One region of the Kitasatospora sp. NPDC048298 genome, then DNA from elsewhere that is predicted to be linked to it. Evidence: riboswitches for the same ligand, from Rfam matches in the RefSeq annotation. Region 1 holds a riboswitch; the other holds the start of a gene.
What was found. Region 1 has a riboswitch for cyclic di-AMP ahead of ACGF0D_RS18805 (peptidoglycan DD-metalloendopeptidase family protein). Riboswitches for the same ligand answer to the same signal wherever they lie in the genome.

Region 2: another riboswitch for cyclic di-AMP. It lies ahead of ACGF0D_RS32580 (NlpC/P60 family protein); the one in region 1 lies ahead of ACGF0D_RS18805 (peptidoglycan DD-metalloendopeptidase family protein).

What each region holds. Positions count from the first base shown of each region.
Region 1 covers NZ_JBICYZ010000023.1:37,805-42,127, forward strand. The annotation lists gene purB (adenylosuccinate lyase) at 1-402, shown strand, start outside; gene ACGF0D_RS18800 (MFS transporter) at 444-1,985, opposite strand; cyclic di-AMP (ydaO/yuaA leader) riboswitch at 2,339-2,476, shown strand; gene ACGF0D_RS18805 (peptidoglycan DD-metalloendopeptidase family protein) at 2,479-3,474, shown strand; gene ACGF0D_RS18810 (APC family permease) at 3,836-4,323, shown strand, end outside.
Region 2 covers NZ_JBICYZ010000058.1:19,226-23,548, forward strand. The annotation lists gene ACGF0D_RS32570 (NYN domain-containing protein) at 1-1,186, shown strand, start outside; gene ACGF0D_RS32575 (NlpC/P60 family protein) at 1,388-2,425, shown strand; cyclic di-AMP (ydaO/yuaA leader) riboswitch at 2,764-2,917, shown strand; gene ACGF0D_RS32580 (NlpC/P60 family protein) at 2,928-4,043, shown strand; gene ACGF0D_RS32585 (NlpC/P60 family protein) at 4,270-4,323, shown strand, end outside.

The DNA of each region.
Region 1 (4,323 bases):
CTGGAGACCTTCCTGACCGTCCTCGACGAGTTCGGCGCCTTCCCCGCCGTGATCGAGGCCGAGCTGGACCGCTACCTGCCGTTCCTCGCCACCACCAAGGTGCTGATGGGCGCGGTGCGCGCGGGCGTCGGCCGGGAGACCGGGCACGAGGTCATCAAGGAGCACGCCGTCGCCTCCGCGCTGGCGATGCGCGCCGGCGCCCGGGAGAACGAGCTGCTGGACCGGCTGGCCGCCGACGAGCGGATCCCGCTGGACCGGGCCGCCCTGGACGCGCTGCTGGCCGACAAGCTGTCCTTCACCGGCGCGGCCGGCGCCCAGGTCGCCGAGGTCGTCCGCCAGGTGGAGGCCGTCGCGGCCGCCTACCCGGAGGCCGCCAAGTACGCGCCCGCCGACATTCTCTGACGGGTGGCATTCCCTGACGGGAAGCGCCTTCTGACGTAGCGTCAGCCCTTGGGTGAGGGCCCCGCCGCCGGACCGGTGGCGGGGCCCTCGCGCGTCACGGGGACGTGGCCCGGGTCGAGCGGCGGGGCGGTGGGCCCGCACGGCCAGTCGCAGTTCGGCTCGGCCACCGGCTGCTCCTCGGGGGCGAGCACGTTGCCCCGTACGGTCGCGGAGGCGATCAGCCCGCCGGCGACCAGCAGGCCCGCGCAGATCAGCATGGCGGTGTGGAAGGCGGCGTCGACCGAGGAGGGCACCCGGTAGGCGTCGCCGCTCAGCCCGGCCAGCGCCGGCAGGGCGGCCACCGCGAGCAGGCCGGCCGCGCGGGCGGCGGCGTTGTTGACCCCGCTGGCGATGCCCGCGTGGCGGACCTCGACGGCGGCCAGCACGGTCGCCGTCAGCGGTGCGACCAGCAGCGTCATGCCGCAGCCCAGCACCGTGACGGCGGGCAGCACGTCCACCCAGTACGAGGAGTCCGGGCCGATGCGCAGCATCAGCAGCACCCCGGCGGCGCACAGCATCGGGCCGACGGTGAGCGGGATGCGCGGGCCGATCCGCTTGCCGAGGCGCCCGGCACGGGCGGACAGCAGCAGCATCAGCACGGTGATCGGCACCAGGGCGAAGCCCGAGACCAGCGGCGAGAACCCGGACACGATCTGGAGCTGCACCACCAGCAGGAAGAAGACGCCGCTGAACGCCGCGTACACGCACAGGGTGACCAGGTTCACCGCGGTGAACAGCCGGGAGGAGAAGAGGCCGAGCGGCAGCATTGGTTCGGGTGCGCGGCGCTCGACGGCCACGAAGGCGACGCCGAGCGCCACCCCGATCACCCCGCTGACCCAGACGGTGGGGGACAGGCCCTCGCCGGCCGCGGTCAGCGCATAGGTGATCGCGCCGAGGGCGAGGGCGGCGAGCACGGCGCCGAGCACGTCGAAGCGGCCGGAGGCGTCCTTGTCCCGGCTCTCCGGCACCGACCGGGTGGCGACGGCGATCACGGCGGCGGCGAGCGGCAGGTTCAGCAGGAAGATCCAGCGCCAGCCGGGTCCGTCCACCAGCCAGCCGCCGAGGAACGGGCCGACCGCGGCCGACACCCCGCCCAGGCCGGACCAGAGGCCGACCGCCGCCGAGCGGTCGTCAGGGTGGAAGACGGCCTGGAGCATGGCGAGCGAGCCGGGGGTGAGCAGTGCTCCGCCGATGCCCTGGACGGCGCGGGCGGCGATCAGCACGTGGATGTTCGGTGCGGCGGCGCAGGCGGCGGAGGCGATGGCGAACCAGACCACGCCGATCAGGAAGACCTTGCGCCGCCCGTAGCGGTCGCCCAGTGCGCCGCCGAGCAGGATCAGGCCCGCCAGGGTGAGCAGATAGGCGTTCAGGGTCCATTGCAGGGACGCGAGGGAGGCGCCGAGGTCGGCGCCGATCCGGGGCAGGGCGACGTTCACCACGGTGCCGTCGAGCATCGCCATGCTGGAGCCGAGCACCGTCGCCAGTAGTACCCAGCGGCCCTGCGCGGTGCTCAGGCGCAGGGTGCCGGCCTCTGAGGTGGCCACGGGCGAATCCTGCGCTGCCGGGGCGCACGTGACAAGGGTCACCGGTGGGTGTGTTGACGGTGGGCGGGGTGTGAGTAGGCGGCTGCGCAGCGTCGCGGATCTCGGCGCAGGGTCGTGGATCAGTGGCGGGGGGTGAATGGATTGTGTACGGATCGTGGGCTCCGGCCTGCGGAGGGTCACCGGGGGAGGGGGAATGGTTGCGCTTTCAAAGATCGACATTGCTTCACCCGAACGGATGGGTTTTAGTTCAGCGACCGCCCGGCCAGTCCGGACGGATCCGCCGGGTGGAACGCCGAGTCCTGCCGCTGCCCGGTGGTTCGAAACGAACTCTGTACGGCAGGAGCGGGGGACCCACAGGTAAGTCGCCGGACCGGAGTTCGCGCCTCAGGGCGCGGGCGTCCAGGACCGGCTAGGGGTGAAGCCGCGCATGCGGCCGGGCAACTCCAGCCCGAACCCGACAGCTCACCTCGCAGGCGTCGGAGAGGAAACTTCCATGCCTGCTCAGGCTCGTCGTATCGCCCTGCCCCGCGCCGCCCGCATCGGCATCGCCACCGCCGTCACCGGTGTCTCCTTCGCCCTCCCGCTCGTCACCGCGATGAGTGCCCAGGCCCACACCGCTCCGGCCGCGCCGGTCGCGCAGGCCGCCGCCTCCGCCGGCGCCGAGTCGGCCGCTCCGGCCGCTGCTCCGGCCACCGCTCCGGCCGCCCGGGCCGCGCAGGAGAGCTACCGCGTCGTCAGCGGTGACACCCTGTCCAAGATCGCCGAGGTCAAGAACGTCGAGGGCGGCTGGCACGCGCTGTACGAGCGGAACCGCTCGGTCGTCGGTGCCAACCCGAACCTGATCTTCGCCGGCCAGCAGCTCGCGCTGCCGGGCCACGCCGTCGCGCCGTCGGCCGACTCCGCTCCGGCGAAGCCCGCCGCCCCGGCCGCCCCGGCCGCTCCCGCGACCCAGGCCGCCAAGGCGCAGGACCAGGTTCAGGTGCGGACCGAGGTCGCCAAGCCGTCCGCGCAGCTGCAGACCCAGCTGCAGGTCGCCACCCCGGCCCAGGCCGTGACCGCCACTCCGGTCGCCGCCGCCACCTCCGGCTTCGTCGCCCCGCTGGCCAACCCGAGGCTCGGCACCGCCTACGGCGTGGCCGGCTCGATGTGGGCCTCCGGCCACCACACCGGCCAGGACTTCGTCGCCTCCACCGGCACCCCGCTGCGCGCCATCGCCAACGGTGTCGTGGTCAAGGCCGGCAACGGCGGCGCCTACGGCAACGAGGTCGAGATCAAGCTCGCCGACGGCCACTACGCCGAGTACGCGCACCTCTCCTCGATCGGTGTGAGGATCGGTCAGGCCGTCACCGTCGGCCAGCAGATCGGCCTCTCCGGCGCCACCGGCAACGTGACCGGCCCGCACCTGCACTTCGAGATCCGCAACGGCTCGGAGTACGGCTCGGACATCAACCCGGTCGCCTACCTGCGCGCGCACGGCGTCGCGCTCTGACCCACGGCTGAACTCCGAGGGTTTCCGGAACCACCGTCGCTGCGGGGCGAAACGATCCTCCGGGATGGTCATGTCGGGTGACCGCTCGACCGGGTGATCGCCGCACGGCGGACATGGGCGCGGGACACGCCCAGGCCGGCCCGGCCGTACGAGGACTCCTCGTGCGGCCGGGCCGGCCACTGCCGTTTCCGCGCCGCCCGGCTGTTCCCGGGTTCGTTCGGACGGGTCGAACGCGGCGTCAACTCCGGTGTCACGGAGGGGTTCGGGAGCATCGCCGGGTGGCCGCGGCACGTCATGCTGGCGGACGGTCAGCGCCCGGTCGGTCCGGCCGGGCGGGCGGGTCCGGAGGCGAGGAGGGCGGATGGCGGTCCGGAGTGGGGGCGTGGCGGGGAGGACGGCCGGCCGGGAGCGACCCGGGGAGGACGGGGTCGACCGGCTGAAGGCCGATTCGGTCGGCCTGGTCGGCGTGGTGTTCATGGCGCTCGCCACCGCCGCCCCGATCACCGCGATGACCGGCAACCTGCCGATCATCGTCGGGCAGGGCAACGGCGTCGGCGCGCCCGCCGCGTACGTCGTGGCGACCGTGGTGCTGACGGTGTTCTCGGTCGGCTACGTGGCGATGGCCCGGCACATCACCGCGGCCGGCGCGTTCTACGGCTACGTCTCGCACGGGCTGGGCCGGGTGGTCGGGATGGCCTCGGGGCTGCTCGCGGTGCTCGCGTACGTCGTCACCGAGGCCTCGGCCCTCGGCTTCTTCGCGTACTCGCTGCGCGGGCTGGTCCGTTCGCAGCTGGGGGTGGAGCTGGGCTGGGGCTGGTACGCGCTGTCCGGGGCGGCGGTGATCGGGGT
Region 2 (4,323 bases), on a different contig from region 1:
CACCCCGGTGCGGCGGGCCAAGTACGCGGCCACGGCGCTGGCGGCGGCGCTGGAGGCGGAGCCGGCCTTCCGGGTACGGATAGCTGAGCGGCTGCGCCTCGGGCAGCCGGACCTGGTGAGGGCGCTGGAGTCCGGCACCGTCCCGAGCGCCGCCGATCCGATGGACGTCGCGGCCGCCGCCTACCTGGTGCGTTCGGCGGGCTGGAGCCGGCTGGTGGCCGAGGCCGGCGAGGAGGCCGAGCGGGCCGGTGCCGAGGACGCGGCCGCGGAGGCGGCCCGGCTGGTGGAGAAGCTGCAGGCCGAGCTGGCCGAGGTGCGGGCCGCCGCCCGGGCGGACCTGGACCGGCAGCGGGCCGAGTCCGACGGTGTCCGCAAGGAGGCCGAGTCGCTGCGCAAGAAGGTGCGGTCGCTGGAGAGCGACACCCGCCGGGCGCAGGCCGAGACCCGCCGGGTGAGCGGTGAGCTGGAGGCCCTGAAGGCGCAGGCCGCGGCCGAGCGCGGCGCTGTCGAGACCGAGGCACGCAGGCTCCGGCACCGGCTCTCCGAACTGGAGACCGCGGCCGAGCAGGGCCGCCGGTCGGCCCGCGAGGGGCGCAGCGTCGAGGACATGCGGCTGCGGCTGCTGCTGGACACCGTGCTGCAGTCGGCCCAGGGTCTGCAGCGGGAGCTGGCGCTGCCGGTCTCCCAGATCCGCCCGGCGGACCTGGTGGAGGCGGTGGTGCCGGGGGCGGCCTCGCCGCACGACGTGGCCCGGCGCGGGCTGGCCGAGGACGATCCGGCGCTGCTGGACCAGCTGCTGGCGATCCCCCAGGTGCACCTGGTGGTGGACGGCTACAACGTGACCAAGACCGGCTATCCGGCGCTGCCGCTGGAGCAGCAGCGGATCCGGCTGCTGGGCGGGCTGGCGATGCTGGCCCAGCGCACCCAGGCGGAGGTCACCTGCGTGTTCGACGGGCAGGACCTGGACGTCCCGGTGATCATGGCGCCACCGCGCGGGGTCCGGGTGCGGTTCAGTCGGACCGGGGAGACGGCCGACGAGCTGATCCGCCGTCTGGTGCGGGCCGAGCCGCAGGGCCGTCCGGTGGTGGTGGTGTCCACCGACCGGGAGGTCGCGGAGGGCGTGCGGAAGGCGGGCGCGCGCCCCGTGGCGTCGGTGCTGCTGTTGAACCGGCTGGCCCGGCCCTGACCTCGGCCGATTCCGGGTGATTCCTGGTCAGGGGTGGTCCCGGGGCTTTGTGAGGGGGCTGTGGAGTCAGTGTGGGGTGGCCGAGTTCATGCCATCGGGGGAGTGGCAAAACGGATAGATCTTCACTAGGGTCTGGCGTCAAACCTATTTTCGGGAATCTCATCCCATCAGGTGAGTCCGCTGGAAGAAGGAGCCGGTCCCTTGGCCTCCCACCGCCGTCCCAAGCAGCCGAGCCGCGCGCGGATCTCCGTGCTCACCGCTGCCGCTGCGACCGCGGTCGCCCTCTCCGCCCAGGTGGCCGCGCACGCCGCGCCGCAGCCGAACAAGGCGGACGTCAAGGCGCAGATCGACCAGCTCCAGGAGGAGCAGGAGCAGGCGGCGGAGAAGTACAACGGCGCCAAGGAGCGGGCCGACCAGCTGCGCAAGCAGGCCGACCAGCTGCAGGACCAGGTGGCCCGCAGCCAGGAGCAGATGACCCAGCTCCAGGGCGGCCTGGCCGAGGTGGCGGGGGATCAGTACCGCTCCGGCGGCATCGACCCGTCCGTCCAGCTGATGCTCTCCTCCGACCCGTCCGGCTACCTGGAGAAGGCCTCGACCGTCCAGCAGGCCAGCACCAGCCAGGCCGAGGCGCTCAAGGGGCTGCTGGAGCAGCAGCGCCGGCTGGACCAGGAGAAGGCCGAGGCGGCCGCCGTGCTCGCCTCGCTGGACACCACCACCAAGGACCTCAACCAGGCCAAGGCGGACGTCAACACCAAGCTGAAGGCCGCCCAGGACCTGCTGAACTCGCTCAGCGCCGCCGACCGCGCCGCGCTGAAGGCCCAGCAGGCGCAGGACGACCGCGCCTCGCGCGGCAGCGAGCGGGTCGACCTCGGCAGCCTGCCGCCGGCCAGCGGCTACGCGGCCGTGGCGATGGCCAAGGCGATGAGCAAGCAGGGCTCGCCGTACGTGTGGGGCGCAACCGGCTCGACCACCTTCGACTGCTCGGGCCTGATGGTCTGGTCGTACGGGCAGGCGGGCGTCTCGCTGCCGCGCACCTCGCAGGAGCAGGGCCACTACGGCACCCGGGTGCCCTCGCTGGACCAGGCCCAGCCCGGCGACCTGGTGATCTACGGCTCCGACATGCACCACGTCGGGATGTACATCGGCAACGGCATGGTGGTCCACGCGCCGCACACCGGTGACGTGGTGAAGGTGATGAAGGCCGACGCGATGCCGATCAACACCATCCGCCGGGTCTGACGGCCCGACACGCCCGCGGGGCTCCTCGGGGGCCTGTGAAAAGCGCCACCCTCGCCGTGGGGGTGGCGTTCGGCTTTCCCGCCCTTTCCTGACCACATGCTGAGAACCGATCAGCCTTGTGTGTGCCTGTGGTCACCATCGGTCATTTTCACAAAAGAACTTGGGTAATCTTCTGTCTTTTTTCTGACAAGGATTTGAACGGATCACGGTTCAGTTACTAGGGTCATGCTCCGAACCACCGCACTGTCGATCGCCCAGCCAGGGTGGCGGCGGTGGTTACCGCCGAGTTCGCGAGGCAGCGGGGCAGGTCGAAGCGACTGCCCGACAGGGGAGCCCAGTATTCGGGGGCGCTGCGGAGCGGAGCCGGGGAACCACGTTCCTCCGGGGTGAATCGGCGCCAGGTCGGCCGGTGGAACGGCCGTGAGGCGTCGTAGGGCATGCTTCCGGCCCGAACCCGTCAGCTCACCCGGTAGGCGGATGTAGGAAGAAGGAGTCCGCCTTCGTGGCGTCCCATCGTCGTCCCAAGCCCGCCGGTCGCGCCCGCGTCTCGATCCTGACGGGTGTCGCCGCGGCGGCCGTCGTCCTCTCCGCGCAGGGTGCCCACGCGGACCCGCAGCCGACCAAGGAACAGGTCAAGGGGCAGGTCGACCAGCTCAACGAGCAGGCCGAGGTCGCGACCGAGAACTACAACGCCGCCCAGGCCAAGCAGCAGGAGCTGGAGAAGCAGGTCTCCGGCCTGCAGGACCAGGTGGCCCGTCAGCAGGCCCAGGTCACCGAGCTCCAGGGCGGCCTCGCCGAGATCGCCGGCGAGCAGTACCGCAACGGGGGCATATCCCCGACCGTCCAGCTGATGTTCTCCTCCAGCCCGGACAACTTCCTCAGCCAGGCCGGCACGCTGAACCAGGCCGGCAGCACCCAGAAGGGTCAGCTGAAGGAGCTCCAGGAGCAGCAGCGCAAGCTCGACCAGGACCGCAACGAGGCCCAGGGCAAGCTCGCCGAGCTGGAGTCGACCACCCAGCAGCTGAAGGCCTCCAAGGACGAGGTCCAGGGCAAGCTGAAGGCGGCCCAGGACCTGCTCAACACCCTGACCGAGCAGGACCGCCAGGCGCTGCGCCAGGCCGAGGAGAAGGCCGCGGCCGACGCCAAGGCCAAGGCCGACGCCGCCCAGGCGCAGCAGCAGCAGGCCGACCGCGCCTCGCGCGACAACAGCCGCGGCAACCTGGCGACCGGCTCGACCGCCGCTCCGGTGAAGGTGGCCGCGGGCAGCTCGCGCGGTGCCGCCGCCCTCTCGTACGCCGCGTCCAAGGTCGGCAGCCCGTACGTCTGGGGCGCCACCGGCCCGGGCTCCTTCGACTGCTCCGGCCTGATGGTCTGGGCGTTCAACCAGGCCGGGGTGTCGCTGCCGCGCACCTCGCAGGCGCAGGCCGGGGCCGGCACCCGGATCGGCTCGGACATCTCCCAGGCCCAGCCCGGCGACCTGCTGATCTTCTACAGCGACGCTCACCACGTCGGCATCTACGCCGGCAACGGCCAGGTGCTGCACGCTCCCAAGCCGGGTGCGTCGGTGCGCTACGAGGCGGTCGGCAACATGCCGCTGGCCTCCATCGTGCGGGTCTGATCCCCGCTCGGACGCCTCCGGGCCCGGCCTTCCCCAGGGAAGGCCGGGCCTGCGGCTTTTCCGGCGGATCGAGCTGATGTCCGATTAGGGGTCGAATATTCGGGTTGGGAGGGGTTTGGACTCGCTTGCCCGGACTCGCTAACGTCTGCCACCGGACTCCCGCTCGACGGCCGCCCGTCCCGGTGCGGCGGCGGGGCCGCGCCGCAGGATTGGAGCCGCTGCCGCCATGCCCGTGCACCGCCGTTCCCAACTGCTCACCCGGGCGCTGGTGCTGACCGCG